2 regions of the Gordonia sp. GONU genome follow, and region 1 is predicted to be linked to the other one. Evidence: predicted binding sites of a transcription regulator. Region 1 holds the regulator's gene; the other holds the start of a gene.
The links. The regulator LexA, encoded in region 1, represses DNA repair genes until DNA is damaged. The targets are predictions, from matches to a motif close to CGAACANNTGTTCG.

Region 1 (10,158 bases):
GTGCGCACCTCGGCGACCGAATCGAGGTCGGCCAGCGGGGACAACGCCGTGGCGAGATCCCCCTCGAGCCGCGTCGCCTCCGCGAGCAGGTTCTCGCGGCGGATGATCTCGAGATTGGCCAGCGCGGCGGCCGCCGCGGCGGCGTGACCGCCGTAGGTGTAGCCGTGGCGCCACCAGACGCCGCCGGCGAAGAACGGTTCGGCGACGCGCGGCGCGATGAAGACCGCACCCATCGGCACATAGCCCGAGGTGAGGCCCTTGGCAGTGGTGATCATGTCCGGCTGCAGGTCGAAGCGCGCCGAGGCGAACCACGAGTCGCCGGCGATACGACCGAAGCCGGTGACGACCTCGTCGACGACGAACAGGACGTCGTGGTCGCGGCAGATCGCGCGAACCTCGTCCAGGTATCCGGCCGGCGGCAGGTAGATGCCACCGGCACCGATGATCGGCTCGCAGAAGAACGCGGCGATGTTGTCCGCACCGACCCGCTCGATGAGGCCGAGCAGGCTCTTCGCGTCATCCCAGTCGACGTTCTGCACGTCGTGCATGAGCTCGCCGTAGCCGTCGTGATTGAGGGGGATGCCCGCCAGCGACGTACCGGCGACGTGCATGCCGTGATACGCCTTCGTGCGGCTGACGACGACGCGCTTGCCGGGCTTGCCCTGCTCCACCCAGTACCGGCGGGCGAGCTTGACCGCGGTGTCGATCGAGTCGCTGCCGCCCGAGGTGAAGAAGATCTTGGAACCGGGCACCGGTGCGATCGCGGCCAGCTCGTCGGCGAGCTGCAGCGTGACGTCGCTCGCGATGTCCCCGAAGTTGGAATAGTGCGCGATGGTGCCGAGCTGACGCGCCACCGCGTCGGCGATCTCGGTGCGGCCGTGGCCCACGTTGGTGAACCAGAGACCGGCCGTCGCGTCGAGATAGGACTTGCCGTCGCGGTCCCAGATGCGGGTTCCCTCACCCTTGGTCACGACGAACGGGCCACTCGCGGTCACCGCACCCATGTCGGCGAAACCGTGCCACAGAGCGCCAGGAGTATCGGACAGTGCCCTCGAAGAATCAGCCATGGCCCCCATGATGCCGGGCGAGGTGAACACCCCCGGCAGCGACCCATATCCTGGAGACATCATGTCGGTCGAGTCCCCAGATCCAGCCCCGCGAGATCCTCAGCCCGGCATCTCCCGATCCCAGCTGTTGCGCTCGCTCGACGAGGTGGGGATCCTCGACGCTCACCGACTCCGCCGCCGGGTCGACAAGCTGGGCCGCACCCCCGACCCACGCAAGTGGGAGCAGCTCGTCGCCGACGTGGCCAAGGCACGCAACCGCCTCGAACGGCGCCGGGCAGGCGTGCCGGTGCTGCGCTTCCCGGACGAACTCCCCGTGTCGGCAGCTCGTGAGGAGATCGCCGACGCCATCCGGGACCATCAGGTCGTGGTGGTGGCCGGCGAGACCGGCTCGGGTAAGACAACACAGCTACCGAAGATCTGCCTCGAACTCGGGCGCGGCATCCGCGGCACGATCGGGCACACCCAGCCGCGTCGTATCGCGGCGAGCTCGGTGGCCAAACGCATCGCCGACGAGACCGACACCGAACTCGGTGACGCGGTCGGCTACTCGGTCCGGTTCACCGACCGTTCGGGGGCCGACACCCTGATCCGCGTGATGACCGACGGCATCCTGCTCCGCGAGATCGCCACCGATCCGATGCTGCGGCGCTACGACACGCTGATCATCGACGAAGCCCACGAGCGCAGCCTCAACATCGACTTCATCCTCGGCTATCTGCGCCGGCTGCTGCCGCAACGACCGGACCTGAAGGTGATCATCACCTCGGCCACCATCGAACCCGCCCGTTTCGCACGGCATTTCAGCACACCCGACGCCTCGGTGCCGGTCATCGAGGTGTCCGGTCGCACCTACCCCGTCGAGATCCGTTACCGGCCCCTGAGCCTCCAGGAACGCCCGGACAGCGGCGACGACACCGGGGGCGGCGAGCACGCCGACCTCGACCAGATCCAGGGCATCGACGCCGCGATCGACGAGTTGTGGGCCGGCGGCCGGGGCGACATCCTGGTGTTCCTACCCACCGAGCGCGACATCCGCGAGACCGCGGATGCGTTGCGGCGCCGCACCGGAACCGGCCGCGATGGCGGTGCGGAGATCGTCCCGCTGTTCGCACGTCTGTCGATCGCCGACCAACAGAAGGTCTTCGCTCCGTCGAACGGTCGACGGATCGTCCTGGCCACCAATGTCGCCGAGACATCGGTCACGGTGCCCGGCATCCGCTACGTCATCGACACCGGCACCGCTCGCATCAGCCGGTACTCGACCCGCACCAAGGTGAATCGTCTTCCCATCGAACCGGTCTCGCAGGCCAGCGCCCGCCAGCGCGCCGGCCGATGCGGTCGCGTCGCGCCGGGTGTCTGTATCCGGCTCTACAGCGAGAACGACTTCGACTCGCGGCCGGCGTTCACCGACCCGGAGATCCTGCGCACCAACCTGGCCGCGGTCATCCTGCAGATGACCTCGCTCAAACTCGGTGAGATCGCGGATTTCCCGTTCGTCCAGCCGCCCGACGAGCGCGCGATCCGCGACGGTATGGGCGTGCTGACCGAACTCGGCGCGATCACCGTGAGCCGCGAAGGCGGCCCGCCGCGCCTCACCCCCGTCGGCCGTTCGATGTCGCGGATACCGGTCGACCCGCGGATCGCCCGCATGCTGATCGCGGGTCGCGAACTCGGCTGCCTCGACCACCTGCTGGTCATCGCGTCCGCGATGTCGCTGCCCGATCCGCGCGAACGGCCGGCCGAACATCGCGAGGCGGCCGACGCCTCCCATCGTCGATTCGTCGTGCCGCAGTCGGACTTCCTGTCCTACGTCGAACTGTGGCGATACCTGGACGAACAGCGCAAGGAGTTGTCCGGCAGCAGGTTCCGGCGGATGTGCGAGCGGGAGTTCCTGCACTTCCTGCGCATCCGGGAGTGGCGGGACCTGCACCGTCAGCTCACCGAGATCGTCAAGGATCTCGACTGGCCCGTGCGTCCGGCCGGCGAGGAGTTGCCGCAGGTCGACGCCGATGCCGTCCACCGCGCGATCCTGTCGGGTCTGCTCAGCAACATCGCGGTCCGCAACACCGAGGGTCGTGAATTCACCGGGGCGCGGAACACGACGCTCATGATCTTCCCGGCGTCGCCGCTGGCCAAGAAACCGCCGGCGTTCATCATGGCCGCGGAGGTCCTGGAGACCTCCCGGCTGTTCGCGCACACGGTCGCCGGGATCGATCCGTTGTGGGCGGAGAAACTGGCCGGGGATCTGGTCAAACGCACGCACAGCGAGCCGCACTGGTCGTCGAAACGTGGCGCCGCGATGGCGTACGAGCGGGTCACCCTCTACGGCGTCACCCTCGTCGCCCGTCGCCGCGTCGACTACGGTCCCATCGACCCGGTCGTCTCGCGCGAGCTGTTCATCCGCCATGCCCTCGTCGAGGGAGACTGGCGTACCCAGCACCCGTTCTTCGAACGCAACCGCGCCCTCCTCGAGGCCGCCGCCGACGTCGAGAACCGTAGGCGCGAACGCGGACTCGTGATCACCGAGGATCAGCTCTTCGAGTTCTACGACAACCGGGTCGGCGCCGAGGTCACCTCCGCACGTCACTTCGACACGTGGTGGAAGAAGGCACGGCGCAGCGATCCTGCCCTTCTGGACCTCAAGCCCGAGGATGTCACGGCAACCGCCGAGGCCGCACCGACCGACTATCCGGGTGCGTGGCAGCAGGGCGACACCCGACTCGAGCTCCGCTACCGGTTCGAACCCGGCGCACCCGATGACGGTGTCACCGTGATCATCCCGCGCGCACTGCTGCCCCACGTCCGGTCGGCGGGCTTCGACTGGTCCGTGCCCGGGATGCGGTCGGAACTGGCCACCGCACTGGTGAAATCGCTGCCCAAGAGGTTGCGCAAGTCGATGTCCCCCGCCCAGCGGTTCGCCGACCTGGCGCTGGCCCGTCTCACGCCTCGCAGCGAACCGCTCGCGGTCGGGCTCGCCCGCGAACTCACCACGATCACCCAGATGACGGTCACCGCCGCCGATTTCGACCTCGACCGGATTCCCCTCCATCTGCGGATGCATTTCGCGGTCGCCGACGACGACGGACGGATCACCGCGCGTGCCGACTCGATCGACGAGCTTCAGCGTGCGACGACGCCCGCGGCGTCGAAGACGGTGAAACGCACGCTGTATCGCAGCTGGACCGACGACGGCATCGGCACTCTCGCCGCGCAGCGGACCGTCGACATCGCCGGTCAGCGCCTCACCAGGTACCCGACCGTCGACGCGATCACCGACGACGCCGGACGTACACGCGGGGTGGTCGTGATCGACGCGGTGTCGGAGCAGGCCCGAGATCGCCTGGCGGAGAGGGGGATCGTCGCGCTCCTCGACCTGGCGATCCCGCCACTGCACCGGCGCGTGGCGAGTTCGCTCGGCGCCGCCGGCCGGCTGGCGTTGAGCCAGAGTCCCTATGCGGATCTCGATACATTGCTGGCCGACTGCACACGCCGGGCGATCCGCGACGTCGTCGCCGGCCTTCACGCCGGGACCGCGTCCGCCGTGCGTTCACCCGAGGCGTTCCGCACCCTGACGGAGAAGATCCGTCCACGGATCACCGAGTCGGCTCCGGAGTATTTCTCTCTCGCGGTGGAGTCGCTCGGCTCGGTGGCGCCGGTACGCGCCGCGATCGACCGTCATGCGGGTTCGCTCGCCGCCGACGACGTCGCCGAACAACTCGACAACCTCGTCTTCGACGGATTCGTGGCCGCCACTCCGCGACATCATCTGGAGAACGTGCCGCGCTACCTCGCGGCCGCCGAGGCACGGTTGACGGCACTCCCGGCTTCCGCCGCGCGAGATCAGGCCGGAGTCGCCGTGATCGACCGCGTGACCGAACGGTGGGCGCAGCGGCTGGCCCAGGTACCCGAACACCGGAAAGCGCACGTCAACGACGAGGCGCAGTGGCTCGTCGAGGAGCTGCGGGTCGGATTGTTCGCCGAACGGCTGGGCACCGCGTTCCCGGTGTCGGAGAAGCGGGTCCTACGAACTCTTGACCGACTCGGCTGAAGCGGCCCGGAGGTCGTCGATCTCGCGCTGGAAGTCCTCGAGGGAGTCGAAGGACCGGTACACCGACGCGAAGCGCAGGTAGGCGACCTCGTCGAGGTCCCGCAGCGGCTTCAGGATCGCGAGTCCCACCTCATTGCTGGGGATCTCGGCCGAACCACTGGCGCGGACGGTGTCCTCGACCTGCTGGGCGAGCTGGGCGAGAGCGTCCTCGGCGACGTGGCGCCCCTGGCATGCGCGCCGGACACCTCGCATCACCTTCTCGCGACTGAACGGTTCGGTGACGCCGTTGCGTTTCACCACCGAGAGGACCGCACTCTCCACGGTCGAGAAGCGTCGCCCACACTCCACGCAGGAGCGGCGGCGCCGGATGGCCTGCCCCTCATCAGCGACACGCGAGTCGATGACCTTGGTGTCGTCGTTCTTGCAGAAGGGGCAGCGCATCGTATCCTCACGCAGGTCACGGGACGCTCTGATGCAGCCGCGCCGCATGCCGGGCCGGTGCTCGGCTGGTCCCTGTGGCATCGAGGATACCGCCCGGCCTCAGTGGTACCGGGGGGTGAGGAGCGGCTGGCCGACGCGCAGCCCGCTCGACGCGAGGTCATTCAGCTGGATGATCTCGTCGACGACGGCCTCACGCGGCATCTCGGGGGCGACCCGCGAGGCGATCGTGCTCAGCGAGTCACCCGACCGAACGTGCACGACCTCGGTGCCGACCGCGGCAGGCGTGACCGACGCGGCGTAGTTCTGGCCGACGACCGCGATGACCCACACGGCCAGGGCGAGCGCGACGCCGGCGAGGACAGCGGTCGCCGTGCGGCGACGCCGGCGGATGACGGCCGCGGGAGCCGCCTCGGCGGGACGCCACGCCGGGACCACCGGTCCACGACCGCGCATACCCACCGGCGACGCGCACTGGGTGGACGCGACGCGGCGGACCCGGACCGCCGATTCCGGCACCGGACGGTTGTCGACGGGCCGCCGGGCGTCTCCCCGACGTGTCGGGCGCGGACGCTCCAGGACGTCGCCGCGGACGGGACCGCCGTGCCGGGCGGGGTCGTGCCGGGCGGGGTCGAGGTGGACGGGGTCGATGAGAGTGGCGGTGCGCATGGTGCCCTCCGTGTATCCGGTCGAACGGTGTTCGTGAGTGGGACCGCGTCGTCCCGGTCGAACTGTTCGAATGTCGATCATCCGTTCGATGAACTGATGTTCGATTTGTAGCACGGCACTCCGACAATTGTCTCGCGACACGTCGAACAAATGTTTGATGCGGTCGGCGTTCTCGGCTAGGCTCGTCGAAAGACAAGCGATCTACCAGCACGTTCGGAATCGAGAGGAACCCGATCATGAGCGATGACGGCGGTAAGCGCACCGGAGCGCGGGGCGCCGACGAGCCCGTCACCCCGGCGGACATGGCGGCTGCCGAGGCGTCGCTGACGCCGCGGCAGCGCGGAGTTCTCGAGGTGATCCGCAAATCCGTGCGAGAACGCGGTTACCCGCCGAGCATCCGCGAGATCGGTGACGAGGTGGGTCTCACCTCGACCTCCTCGGTCGCCCATCAGCTGCGGACGCTCGAACGCAAGGGCCTTCTCAAACGTGATGCCAACCGTCCGCGGGCGGTGAACATCGCGCCGAGCGAACCCCCGACGCCGACCTCGCCGACCGGCGGAGCACTGCCCGAACCCACTTTCGTACCGGTGCTCGGCCGGATCGCCGCAGGCGGACCGATCCTCGCCGAGGAAGCCGTCGAGGACGTGTTCCCACTCCCCCGGGAGCTCGTCGGCGAGGGATCGCTGTTCCTGCTGAAGGTCGTCGGCGAGTCGATGATCGACGCCGCGATCTGCGACGGCGACTGGGTCGTCGTCCGCCAGCAGAACGTGGCCGACAACGGCGACATCGTGGCCGCGATGATCGACGGCGAGGCCACGGTCAAGACCTTCAAACGCCAGAAGGGTCATGTCTGGCTGATGCCGCACAACGAGTTGTTCGACCCGATCCCGGGCGACGAGGCCGTCATCCTCGGCAAGGTCGTCACCGTAATGAGGCGAGTCTGACCTCGTCACTGTCGAGTACCGCGGCGACCGCCGCGCGAGCTGCAGCCGGATCGGTGGCGGCCAGCGCGGCCGCCGCCGCGTTTTCGCAGGTTGCCAGGGTGACCGCGCCGAGCCGGGCGCCGACCGCGGGCGCCGCGACGGGAGCGCTCGACAACGAGGTCACCCCGAGTCCGACCAGCACGCAGGCGAGATGCGGATCGGCCGCGGCCTCTCCGCAGACGCCCACCGGTTTGCCCTGATCACGTCCGGCCCGGGCGACCGTTGCGACGAGATGCAGCACGGCCGGCTGCCACGGATCGGTCAGCGATGCGAGCTCGGCGGACATTCGGTCAGCGGCCATCGTGTACTGCGTGAGGTCATTGGTGCCGATCGAGACGAAGTCCACCTCGGCCAGGATCGCCGGGGCCAGGATCGCCGCGGCGGGAACCTCGATCATCACACCGGCGACGAGTCCACGCTCGCGCACCTGCGCGGCGAATGTCGCCGCCTCGGCGGGTGAGGCGATCATCGGGGCCATGACCCACGGCTGCGCGTCGGCCTCCAGCGCCGCCCGGGCGATCGCGTCGAGCTGGCGCGCGCGGATCTCGGGGTGCGCCAAGGCGATTCGATCGCCGCGCACACCGAGTGCCGGGTTGGCCTCGTCGGGATGGGTCACGAAGCGCAGCGGCTTGTCCGAGCCGGCGTCGAGGGTGCGGATGACCACCTTGCGGCCGTCGAAAGCGTCCAGCACCTCGCGATAGATGCCCGCCTGCTCGTCGACCGAAGGCTCCTCGGCGCGCTCGAGGAAGGCCAATTCGGTACGGAACAGTCCGACACCCTCCACCGGGTGATCGGTTGCTGCGCGGGCCGACGACCCGTCGGCGACGTTGGCCAGGATCGCCACCTCCACCCCGTCGCCGGTGCGACCCGGACCCGACCATCCGGCGACGCGAGCGGCGTGACGCCGATACTCCTCGACTCGGGCTCGCGCGGCGGTGTCATCGGGGTCGACGGCGATCTCACCCGTGGTGCCGTCGACGAGGATCGCCGTACCCGCATCGATCCCGACGAGTCCGGACACCGCGACGACGCACGGGATGCCGAGCTGACGGGCGATGATCGCGGTGTGGCTGGTGGGCCCACCCAGTCGCGTCACGAGGGCAATCGTGGTGGTGGGGTCGAGGCCGGCCGTGTCGGCGGGTGCGAGGTCGTCGGCCAGCAGGATCGAGGGCACCTCCGGCGTGGACAACCCGGGTTCGGGCAGTCCCAGGAGCTCGGCGAGCACGCGGTCGCGGACGTCGTTGAGGTCCGTGACCCGCTCGGCCATCAGGCCGCCCAGCTTGGTGAACACCGCGGCGAACTGTTCGGTGGCGGCAACGGCGGCCGACGGTGCCGGCGTACCCCTGGCGATCAGGGCCGACGCCGCACCGATCCAGCCGCGGTCTTCCGCGAGTCCGGCGGTGGCGGCGAGTACTTCCGCGGCGACGCCGGTGTTCTGCGACGCGCGCTCACGGAGTCGCGCGGCGACGACGCCTGCCGCCGCAGTGAATCGTGCGACCTCCTCCGGGCGCTGGTCCTCGGAGATCTCGACACCGGCGCCGAGCGCCTCCGCACTGTGGTCGGGACGGCGTCCCGGCCACAGTGCGGGTCCATGAGCCACACCACCGACGACCGGCGTCCCCGTCAGAATCTGCGTCATGTGACCACGGTTACAAATTTGGCTTGACTTGTCAACATAAAAAGGCGTAAACACAGTTACTACAACATTCAAAGCCACATATTCCCACATTTCGCGGTGGCCGAGTGAGCAGGAACGATCAGAACGGAGCCGGTGTGTACGCCGAGGAGAGACAGCAGGCCATCGCCGAGGAGGTTCGCGTCGCAGGGCGCGCCTCGGTCGCCGAGCTCGCCGCGAAGTTCGACGTGACCAGCGAGACGGTTCGGCGCGACCTGGCCGTTCTCGAACGCGGCGGGCACCTGCAGCGCGTCCACGGCGGTGCCGTCCGCCCCGAGGTGATGCGGGTGATCGGTGAACTCGGCATCGCCGAACGGGAGACCGAACAGATCGAGGAGAAGGCCGCCATCGGCCGCGCCGCCCTCCGTTTCCTGCCGCCCGACGGCGGATCGGTGCTCTTCGACGCCGGCACCACCACGTTCCGTGCCGCGGAGGTCATGCCGCGGGACCGCGATCTGACGCTGATCACCAACAGCCTGCCGATCGCCGGGTTGCTCGCCGGCCGCCATGCGGACGGTCTGCACGCCCTGGGCGGTCGCGTCCGCGGACTCACCCAGGCCACGGTGGGCGCCGAGACGGTCGCCGCACTGGGACGGCTGCGCGTGACGACCGCATTCATCGGCACCAACGGCCTCAGCGAAGCGCACGGTCTGTCGACGCCCGACCCCGACGAGGCGGCGGTGAAGGCGGCGATGGTTGCCGCGGCCCGACGCGTCGTCGTCCTCGCCGACAGTTCGAAGATGGAGCGCGAGGAGCTGTCGGGATTCGCCGGCATCGACGACATCGACGTCCTGATCACCGACTCCGGTATCGATCCGAGGTTCTCGGCCGCCCTGTCCGCCCGCGGCGTCGAGGTCGTGATCGCATGATCCTCACCGTCACAGCCAATCCCAGCGTCGACCGCACCCTCGAACTCGACACCCCGCTCCGGCGCGGCGAGGTCCAGCGAGCCGGTGTGGTCCGCGCCCAACCGGGCGGCAAGGGCGTCAACGTGGCCCGCACCGTCGCCGCCGCCGGACTACCGACCCGGGCACTGCTCCCGGCGCGTGCGGGCGACCCGCTGCTCGCCGCCCTCGACGAGCTCGGACTCCCCTACGACGCGGTCCCCGTGGACGGCGAGGTGCGCTCGAACGTGACCATTGCCGAAGCCGACGGCACCACCACCAAGATCAATGCCCCGGGCGTCAGCCTGACGGCGGCTCAACTGGCCGCGCTGAGCGCACTGATCCGCACCTACGCGGACGGCGCGGACTGGGTCACGCTGTGCGGATCACTGCC
Region 2 (10,158 bases), on a different contig from region 1:
ATTGCTTCCCAAGGGTTCTCGGCGCCGGCGGTCACTTCGCCGGCGACGGTGAACTCACCGCGGATTCGCGCCGGAGCCCACGTCGGGTCCAGTGGATCGCCCGCGTCGACGGCCGGGGCCGCGACGAGCACCAGTCCGGTTCCCTCACCGGTCTCGGCAGTGGCGGCGACCAGCACCGGCCCCGTCCCCGGGGTGACGACGCCGTCGACGACGACCGAGTCGCCGTGCCGGCGTCCGGGGACGGCACGGCCGCGAAGCGCCGGAAGCACCACCCGGGTGCCCGGGTCGACCCCGGTCGCACCGGCGGCATGGATCATCACCGCGTCGAGCATCGAACCGTGTGCGAGCAGTTCGCCCCAGAGGGGGAACAGCGTGCCCACCGCGACCGCGGGTTCGTCGTCGAGGAGCTCGGTCCACCCGAATTCCTCGACGGCGCCGCGGGCGTTCTCCGGATCTGTCTCCAGTGCCCGCCGCAGGCTCTCGGTCACCTGGGTGATGTCATCGGCATCCATTCGCAATCCCTCGCTCTCAGCGTGGTAGGCCGAGCAGGCGTTCGGCGATGATGTTTCGTTGGATCTCGGCCGCGCCGCCGTAGATCGACGATGCGCGGCTGTACAGGTAGTCGTTGCGCCAGGCGCCGTCCGATCCGGTCTCCGTCGATCCCAGGACGACCTCGTCGGCGGCACCCGACAGCGCGGCGTCGAACAAGAACTTCTCTGCGGTGGACATCGCCAGCTTGTCCAGCGAGGTGGTCGAGCCGACGGGATCACCCGCCGAGAGCGCCCGTACCGTGCGCCGGGACAGGACCCGCAGTGCCATCAGCAGTTCGTAGCTCTCGCCGAGCACCTCGTCGTCGACGCCGCCGGTAGCGGCGAGATCGTCGAGCCGGGAGCGCAGCCAGATCTGACGCTGCCAGGCCGCCGCGCCGCGTTCGCCCGCGAGGACGTGCATCGTGACCGCCCAGCCGCCGTCGGGTTCGCCCAGCAGACGGTCCTCGGGGATGAAGACGTTGTCGAAGAACAGCGAGCAGAACTCGTCGTCGCCGTTCATGCTGCGCAGCAGGCTCACGGTGATGCCGGGGGTGTCCATGTCGAGCAGGAAGGCCGAGATGCCGCGATGACCCGAGTCGACGGCACCGGTCCGGGCCAGGAGGACGCACCGGTCGGCCAGCTGGGCCCAACTCGTCCAGATCTTCTCGCCCGAGACTCGCCAACCACCTTCGACAGCAACGGCTTTCAAGCGCAGGGAGGCCAGGTCGCTACCCGCTCCGGGCTCGGAGAATCCCTGGCACCACGTCTCCTGGCCGCTGAGCAACCGGGGCAGCACATGGGCGGCCAGCTCGGGCCGGGCGAACTCGGCGACCGCCGGGCCGAGCACCTCCTGGGTCGCGAAGGAGAACGGCGGCGGATATCCCGCGGCGGCGAGTTCCTCGCTGATGATGCTACGCAGGATCGGCGCACCACCCAGGCCGCCCATCTCGGTCGGCCACCCCAGGCGAATCCATCCGGCGTCGAACAGCATTCGCTGCAGGAGACGCAGCCGCTCGAAGATCTCCGCGACCTCGCCACCGGTCCGGCGGAACTGCTCGAGTTCGGCGCCGTGCTCGGTCATCCAGGCGCGGAAGCCGACCCGCGCCTGCTCCACGGTCTCGGGGACCTCCAGATCCACCGCGGCACCGGTCACGTCTGTATCTGTCACTGCCGCACCGGTCATCTGGCGGCCACCTCTCCGTCGCTCATGATTCCACCCGCCGCGGACCCGGACATCCGAGAAGCGGGCACCCAATCGGCCAGGACCGCCTCGGTGTCCTCACCCGGCACCCGGGGGCCGGTGGGGACCGACGCCGGGGTCCGACTGAAACGCGGTGCGGGCGCCGGCTGGTCGATACCGTCGATCTGGACGAATCCTTTACGTGCCGTTACATGTTCGGCCTCGGCGACCTCCCACGGCGACAGCACCGGCGAGACACAGGCGTCCAGTCCGGCGAACACCTCGGTCCATTCGGCGCGGCTCCGGGAGGCGAAGACCTCGGCGAATCGGGCCCGGAGCGTCGGCCAGCCGTCGCGATCGAGCTGTCCGGGCAGATCCTCGCCGTCGAGGCCGAGCCCGATCAGCAGCTGGGCGTAGAAACGACGCTCCAGCGCGCCGACGGCCATGTGACCGCCGTCGGAGGTCTCGTAGGTGTCGTAGAACGGGGCACCGCCGTCGAGCAGGTTGGTGCCCCGCTCGTGCGACCAGTGCCCGTCCGCGTTCACGCCGTGGACGAAGGCGGTGAGCAGCGCCGCGCCGTCGACCATGGCGGCGTCGACGACCTGGCCCTTGCCGGAGGTCGACCGCTCGTGCAGTGCCGCCAGGATTCCCACGGCGAGAAGCATTCCGCCGCCGCCGAAGTCACCGACCAGGTTGAGCGGCGCGAGCGGACGTTCACCGGCGCGACCGATGGGGTCGAGCGCGCCGGCGACCGCGATGTAGTTGATGTCGTGGCCCGCCAGGGACGCGAACGGCCCGTCCTGTCCGTAACCGGTCATCCGCGCGTACACGAGGCCGGGGTTGACCGCCTCGAGGTCGGCGGGACCCAGACCCAGCCGCTCCATGACGCCGGGACGGAAGCCCTCGACGAGCACGTCGGCGGAGGCGGCGAGCCGCCGCACCAGGGCGACTCCTTCCGGCGTCTTGAGGTCGGCGGCCACCGAGCGCCGGCCGCGTACCAGCGGATCCCGCGGACGGCGGGGGGTGCGTCCGGGCTTGGCGGGCCGGTCCACGGTGACGACGTCGGCACCGAGGTCCGACATCATCATGCAGGCGAACGGCGCGGGTGCGGCGCTGGCGATCTCCAGTACGCGCACGCCGTCGAGCGGTCCTGACATCACTACTCCCTCTTGGGTTGTCGACCTGTTCAGGCGGGTCGGCGGTTCAGTCGGTTCGACCGGTCAGACGGCGGGCTTCTCGAGGATGTGAACGGCGCAGGCCGATGCCAGGCCGATCACGTGGGTCAGACCGACCTTGGCGCCCTCGATCTGGCGGTCACCGGCCTCCCCGCGGAGGTGGGTGGCGACCTCGTAGAGGTTCGCGATGCCGGTCGCACCGATCGGATGCCCCTTCGACAGGAGTCCGCCGGAGACGTTCACCGGCGTCTTGCCGTCGCGCATCGGAGCACCCGAGTCGATGAAGTCGCCGGCACCGCCCGGCTCACAGAGCCGCAGGTTGTCGTAGTGGATGAGTTCGGCGGTGGCGAAGCAGTCGTGGAGTTCGACGAGGTCGAGGTCGTCCGGCCCGAGACCGGCGGCCTCGTAGGCCTGGTCGACCGCGAGCCGGGTGAGCGTGTTGACGTCGGGCTGCACCTGGCCGCCCTCGACCCACGGGTCGGAGGTCATCACCGACGCGGAGACCTTGACCGCACGCTTGCGCACGTCGGGGTCGAGGGTCTTGAGCTTGGCACCCGACACCAGGACCACCGCCGCCGCACCGTCACCGGTCGGGCAGCACATGGGCAGGGTGTTGGGGTAGCTGATCACCTCGGCACCGAGGACCTCCTCGAGGGAGAACTCCTTACGGTACTGGGCCAGCGGGTTCAGCGTGGAATGGAGATGGTTCTTGACCGCGACCTTGGCGAACTGCTCGGCGGTCACCCCATGTGCGAGAGCGTATTCCGTGCCGGCCTGGGCGAACACACCCGGCATGAGGCCGGTGCCGAGGAGCCCCTCGGTCTTGACCACCGAGCCATAGCGGCCCTTGGGGGTGAACACCTTCTTCTCCCCGGCCTTGCGCGCAGCGTTGCCGAGCATCCCCATCTTGCCCATCTTCTCGACGCCGACGGCGAGGGCCATGTCGCACTCGCCGGCCTTGATCGCCATCATCGCGACACGGACCGCGGTCGCCCCGGTGGCACAGGCGTTCACGACGTTGTAGACGGGGATGCCGGTCTGGCCGATCTGCTTCTGCAGACGCTGCCCGTTGTGCGAGTTGGCCTCGTACACGTTGCCGAGGGCGAGCAGGCCCATGTCGGCCAGCGACTGACCCGAGTCGGCGATCGCCTCGAGCGTTGCCTTGGAGGCGAGATCGAGCAGGTCGAGCTCGGCGAAGCGGCCGAACTTCGTCATCGAGGTGCCGATGATCCAGATGTCGTCGGTCATGTTCATGCTCCGATCGGTTCGTATCCGAAGGCCACGGCCTGGGTTCCGTCGTCGTCGACGCCCGCCTCGAAGGTCACCAACCGCACCTTCATCTCGGGTTCGATCCGTGCCGGGTCGGTGACACCGATCAGATTGGCCTTGACGATGCCGCCGCCCTGGAGCTCGACCACCACCGACGTGTACGGGCCGGACTTCGAGCCACGCTGGACCACGGTGTAGGCGCGGACGATGCCTTCGTTGGAGAGCCGGCGGGTGCCGAAGTTCGTGCCGAAGCACTTCGCGCAGGCGTTCCGCCGGTCGAAGTACAGTGCGCCACAATCCGCGCACTCCTTCGACACGAGGTGGGGGTCGTCGCCCACCACGAGGTAGTCGACTGCCGGGATGGTCTGGGTCATCGAAGCCTCACTATCGGTTCTCGGCCATTGGGCCCTTGAGATAAAAGTAGAGTACTAGAGTATTTATCACGCGACAATATCCGCGTCGGCCGAAACCGCCGCACCGCACGAGGAAAGGCATCACATGCTGTTCGAACCCCAGGCCCAGCCGTCGTCGCCCGAGGCCACCCTCCAGCTGGTGTACGACCGCCAGCAGATCATCGAGGTCCTGCACCGCTATGCGCGTGCCATCGACCGGTGCGACGCCGAGTTGCTCAAGACGGTGTACCACCAGGACGCCACCGACGCGCATGGAACCTTCGACGGCAACGCCCACGAGTTCGCCGACTTCATGGTGCCTCGCATCAAGGCCCAGACCACCTACTCGGTACACCATGTGACCAATGAGCTCGTCACCATCGACGGAGACCGCGCATATTCCGAATCCTTGCTGTTCGGATACCACCGAATCCCCGGCGGCTGGGACTCGGTCAGCAAGTTCTTCGACGAGGAGTACGCCGAGAAGGCCCGCGCCGAAGGCACTCTCAATGGCGAACACGAGTACGTGACCGGTGGCCGCTACCTCGACAAGCTCACCAAACGCGATGGCATCTGGCGCATTTGGCGTCGCCAGATCACCGTCGAGTGGAACCAGTGCCGCCCCTCGTCGCAGCTGCTGACCGGCGGTCGCGCCGCCTACGACATCCCCGGCGCGCGCGACGAGAGCGACATGAGCTACCGACTGTCCTTCGACGATTTCGACGACGACATCGCCTGACGAAACGGCCTCGCCTGCGCTGAGGCGCCGGCGAGGCCATTTCGGGTTCCGTACTAGCGGTTGGTCCGCCCCAGATCCACCGGCAGCTGAATCCCGGTGATGTGACGCGCCTCGTCGGAGCAGATCCACGCGACGGCCGCCGCGATGTCCTCGGGCTCGCTTCGACCGTCCGGCAGCGTCGGATAGAGCAGCGGGGCGAGGTCGGGCCGGGTGGCCATCGCCACACCCAGGTCCGGCGGGTTGAGGTCGGTGTTCACTCCGTACGGATGCACCGAGTTCACCCGGATACGATGTGCGCCCAGCTCATTGGCGAGCGACTTGGCCAGGCCGGTGACGCCGTGCTTTGCGGCCACGTAGTCGGCGATCATGGGCAGGGCGGTCAGCCCTGCCACCGAACTGGTGAAGACGATCGCACCGCCGGTCCCCTGCTCGAGCATCGTCGGGATGGTCGCCTTCGCGGTGAAGAAGGCCGCGTTGAGGTTGTTGTCGATGGTGGCACGCCAGTTCTCCACCGAGATCTCCCAGGCGGGCGCCGCGGTCGTCATCCCGGCGTTGGCGCTCACCACGTCCAGCCGGCCGAGTTCGCCGACCGCGCGCTGGACCGCGTCGGCCAGCGCGTCGTAGTCGGTGGCGTCGACCTCGGCGGTGACCACGCGTCGTCCCTGCGCCTCCACCAGACGAGCAGTCTCGGCGAGGTCTTCGGGCGTCGACCCCGGATATCCGGTGGTCGGGAGGTCACGGCAGAGGTCGAGGCCGATGATGTCGGCCCCCTCGGCGGCGAAGCGCACGGCCTGCGCACGCCCGATGCCGCGCGCCGCCCCGGTGATGAGGACGACCTTGCCCACGTGTCGCCGGGCTATCGGCTCGGAGGGAACCGGTGCTGCTGGAATCTGTGCAGCCAGTACTTGCGGATCGATCGTCATCGCACTCCCTGGTCATTGTGACGACTGTGCCAACACCCCGATGCTATACTATTAGAATATTTATAACGCGACTTTCTTCGCGGGACTTCATATGCGAGAGGCGATTACCGTGTCCGAATCCTCGAGTCGAGAGCTCACCCCCTTCGATCCCGGTGCCATCGGCGCCCGGTCGACACCCAAGAAGGTGTCGTGGACCTCGCGCGACTGCATGCTCTACGCACTCGGCGTCGGCGCCGGCACCGACGACCTGGCGTTCACCACCAACAACACCAAGGGCGTCGAGCAGCGGATGGTGCCGACCATGCCGGTCACCCTGGGCGTCGACTTCAGTGTCCTCAAGGCGGCCGGCCGGTTCGACTGGGCCAAACTGCTGCACGCCGAACAGCGGGTGGAGATCCTCGGCGACATCCCCGTCGACGGCGAGGCCGAGGCGGTCACCGAGATCACCGAGATGTGGGACAAGGGCAAGGCCGCGCTGATCGTCGCCCAGACCACCGGCACCTCCCCCGACGGAACTCCGTTGTGGCGCAGCTCCGCCGGCCTGTTCATCCGCGGCGTCGGCGGCTGGGGCGGCGAACGCGGACCCGCCGGCGCGGATGACACCGCCCAGAAGCAGGTCGCCGGCCCGGTCAAGACGATCAGCTACCAGACCCGCCCGGATCAGGCCCTCATCTACCGGCTCTCCGGGGACTACAACCCCCTGCACTCCGACCCCGCCTTCGCCGCCCGCGCCGGGATGTCCCAGCCGATCCTCCATGGACTGTGCACCTTCGGATTCGCCGGGCGCGCCGTCCTCGAGGTCGTCGGCAAGGACGCCGCACTGTCGTCGATGTCCGCGCGATTCGCCGGTCCGGTCTGGCCGGGCGACACCCTCGACGTCGACGTGTGGCGGCACGAGGACGACTCCGTCGGTTTCCGCGTGCGCGGACGCGACGACAAAGAGGTCCTCACCGGCGGAACCGCTTCCGTGAGGCAATGATGAGCACCCCGGGTTGGCAACCGCTGCTGGACCGGATCGCCGCCGAATCCGATCCGATCCGCCGGCGAAACCTCGAGGTGGTGGCGCGGCACGTGGTCGAGGAGGTCGCCGGCAACATGCCCGCGTTGATGGCCACCCTCGTCCCCGAACCCGAGTACGTCGTCTGGGGCGCGTCCGACAGCGTCGGGCCGTCCGGATATGACGAGGTCGTCGACTGGTACCGCAGGCTGCAGGCCGCCGACCGCAATCGCCTGGACTATGTCATCCACCGGGTGGTCGTCGACGAGAAATGCGTCGTCACCGAGGGCGACTTCCACTATGCGATCCTCGGCAGCGAACTCGGGGTCACCGAAACCGAAGCAGGAGAACCGGTCTCACCCGAGGAGTTCTATCTCGTCGGTCACCGCACCACCGTGTTGTGGCCGATCGACGACGCGGGCCTGATCGAGGGCGAGCACATCTACGCCGGTGAGCGCCACCGGGTGTTCCGCCGGCTCGCACCCGGCGAACTCCCCCACCTCGGTCCCCCGTCGCGGGCGACTCCCTAGTGTCAGCAATGCTGCCTCAGGCGTGAGGAGCGATAGCCGCCGGGCTGAGTAAGCGACGAAGGAGCGCATCAAAGTCGACGAGCCGCCCCCTCGCCGCCTGAGGTGCGAGGAGCGACGAGCCACCCCCTCGCCGCCTGAGGCGCGAGGAGCGATAGCCATTCCTCTGCTGCCTGAGGTGCGAGGAGCGATAGCGACGAGCCTCGAAGGCCTGGTGAGCCGACGTCGCCAACCCTTCGAGACGCGTCCTCCGCCGCAAGCTCCGGACAAACTCGTCCCCGTGAGCACCACCGGAGGGCACATTGCCCTCGGAAACCACTGAGATGGACGCGAATTCACCCCACCCGACCAACTCTGCAGGATCCACACCCGCAGCCCCAGTGCACGGCAACCCGATTGAGGTCGCGTGCGACATCAACCAGGGGTAACCGGCGTCAACTGACGGCCGCGAACCCACATCGATGTCGCACGCGACATCATTTCCAACTCGCCCATCCGCTGCGCCCGCAGGTGCAGGTGTTCACAGTTTGCCCAGTTCGTTCACATCAGTGAACGATGTTGTCATACAGCCGGTTTGACCCAGCAGCGAACTGTGGAGAAACCTCGCATTCGAACATGCGTTCGTGTACCTTGGAGTCATGGCGGACCGCACCACACTTCTCGACCACCTCATCGAGCAAAACCGTCGGTGCAACCCGTCCACAGTTCTTGTCAGGCCCCCGATGTAAAACTGAAGACACAGAACATTCATGACAGAGCAGCAGTCAACGACGGTCCCACTCACCGCTTGTACACCTCAGAAGAGGGATGGCTGCCGTCATGATCAACACCGACACGACTCCACTCGACGCAATCCTCGATCAGCTCATCGAGATCACCCCACCCACCGACGACCCCACCGGCCGAACAACTTTCGAACAGTTAGAGTTCTGGCGGTTGATACGCAACGTCGCCGACCACCAGATCGCAACGCATGCAGAAAAACTCGATGACCTACACGTTGCACAGAAGGCAGGGTCGACCACCAAGAAACTGTTGATCGAGATGGGATTCGCACCCGCAGTCTCCACACGCACCACCCGCATCGCCGACGCGATGGGCACATTGAGCAAGGTCGAGGCCTACGCCGCCGACGGACGCCTCTCCGCCGAGGTCGTCGACGCCATCGTGCGCGGCATGTCGACCATCGAGAAACGCTCCCCCACAGAGCTCTCCGCCGACGACCACGCCATCTACGAAACCGAACTCCTCACCCAAGCACTGTCTGGTGCCACCCCGACCGACCTCCAGAGACACGCCCAGACCATCGGCAACACCATCGCCGACACCTCCGACAACGGCATCCCCGCCAGCGACGACCGCACCCTGGACACGCTCTCCCACCACACGACCGACGACAGTCGCGTCGAGATCCACGCCAACGTCACCCAAGTCGTGGGCGAGAAATTCATCGCGATGATCGACGAACGCAGCACACCGCGCCCCGAACCCGACGGCTCCCCCGATCGACGCTCGGCCACCCAACGACGAGCAGACGCACTCGAAGTGCTCCTGGATCAGGCAGCCATGGGCGCCGCGATGGACACCATAGGCACTCCCAGAACCCAAGTGGCACTGACCATCCCCGCCGACGGCGGCAACCCAGCATTCCTCCCCTGGACGGGCTCTGTCACCCACGCCATCGCCCGACAACTGTCGTGTGACGGTTCCTTGACCGAGATCATCATCGACGACGAAACCGTGCCCCTGGCCATGGGCCGCGAACGCCGACTCTTCCCCGCCCACCTACGCAAAGCAATCATCATCCGCGACCAGACCTGCATCAAATGCGGTGCGCCACCCTCACACACACAGGTCCACCACATCCAACACTGGACCGACAACGGCGACACCGACCTCGACAACGGCTGCCTACTCTGCCAACGCTGCCACACCCAGGTCCACCACAACGGCTGGGACATCATCCTCGGCTACGACCGCCACCCCTGGCTCATCCCACCCGCCGACATCGACCCACAACGCCGCGCCCTACCCGCCTACAACCGACGCACCATGCGACTCGACGACATCGCCGCCTGACAGAGACTCTCGCGCAGCAGGTTTCGATACGGATCGTCGCAAGCTCCTCACCTACTCAACCAGCAGAGGCACCCGGCCACCAGCCGGGACCGCATCCGTACCTTGACAACTCCACAGTGAAAACACTGGCCGCCCAACCGGTTCCGTTCCCGCCCAGTGTCACCGGGCGGGAACGGAACCGCAGTCAGGCTCCTGTCGATGCCTCGGGGGCTGCGTCGTTGTCGCGTCCCGGCGGCGTCAGTTGCCGAGCATCGAGGGGAGTCGCTTGCCGATGATCTCCTCGGCATCGGCCATGATCGAATCGATCACCTCGCGGCAGCTGAGGACCTCGTCGATCAGACCCTGGG

Region 2: a site for LexA is predicted at 8,343-8,356, ahead of NWF34_RS16820 (HNH endonuclease signature motif containing protein). Genes of this name have one in related genera too.

Annotation. Positions count from the first base shown of each region.
Region 1 covers NZ_JANRHB010000001.1:206,599-216,756, forward strand. Annotated here, with positions in the region: gene NWF34_RS00935 (aspartate aminotransferase family protein) at 1-1,067, opposite strand, end outside; gene hrpA (ATP-dependent RNA helicase HrpA) at 1,129-5,115, shown strand; gene nrdR (transcriptional regulator NrdR) at 5,089-5,556, opposite strand; gene NWF34_RS00950 (LysM peptidoglycan-binding domain-containing protein) at 5,656-6,222, opposite strand; gene lexA (transcriptional repressor LexA) at 6,459-7,166, shown strand; gene NWF34_RS00960 (phosphoenolpyruvate--protein phosphotransferase) at 7,144-8,844, opposite strand; gene NWF34_RS00965 (DeoR/GlpR family DNA-binding transcription regulator) at 8,979-9,749, shown strand; gene pfkB (1-phosphofructokinase) at 9,746-10,158, shown strand, end outside.
Region 2 covers NZ_JANRHB010000019.1:70,584-80,741, forward strand. Annotated here, with positions in the region: gene NWF34_RS16775 (acyl-CoA dehydrogenase family protein) at 1-512, opposite strand, end outside; gene NWF34_RS16780 (acyl-CoA dehydrogenase family protein) at 529-1,698, opposite strand; gene NWF34_RS16785 (CaiB/BaiF CoA-transferase family protein) at 1,710-2,867, opposite strand; gene NWF34_RS16790 (thiolase family protein) at 2,931-4,139, opposite strand; gene NWF34_RS16795 (Zn-ribbon domain-containing OB-fold protein) at 4,136-4,528, opposite strand; gene NWF34_RS16800 (nuclear transport factor 2 family protein) at 4,653-5,285, shown strand; gene NWF34_RS16805 (mycofactocin-coupled SDR family oxidoreductase) at 5,339-6,208, opposite strand; gene NWF34_RS16810 (MaoC/PaaZ C-terminal domain-containing protein) at 6,318-7,187, shown strand; gene NWF34_RS16815 (nuclear transport factor 2 family protein) at 7,184-7,735, shown strand; gene NWF34_RS16820 (HNH endonuclease signature motif containing protein) at 8,552-9,811, shown strand; gene NWF34_RS16825 (nitronate monooxygenase family protein) at 10,049-10,158, opposite strand, start outside.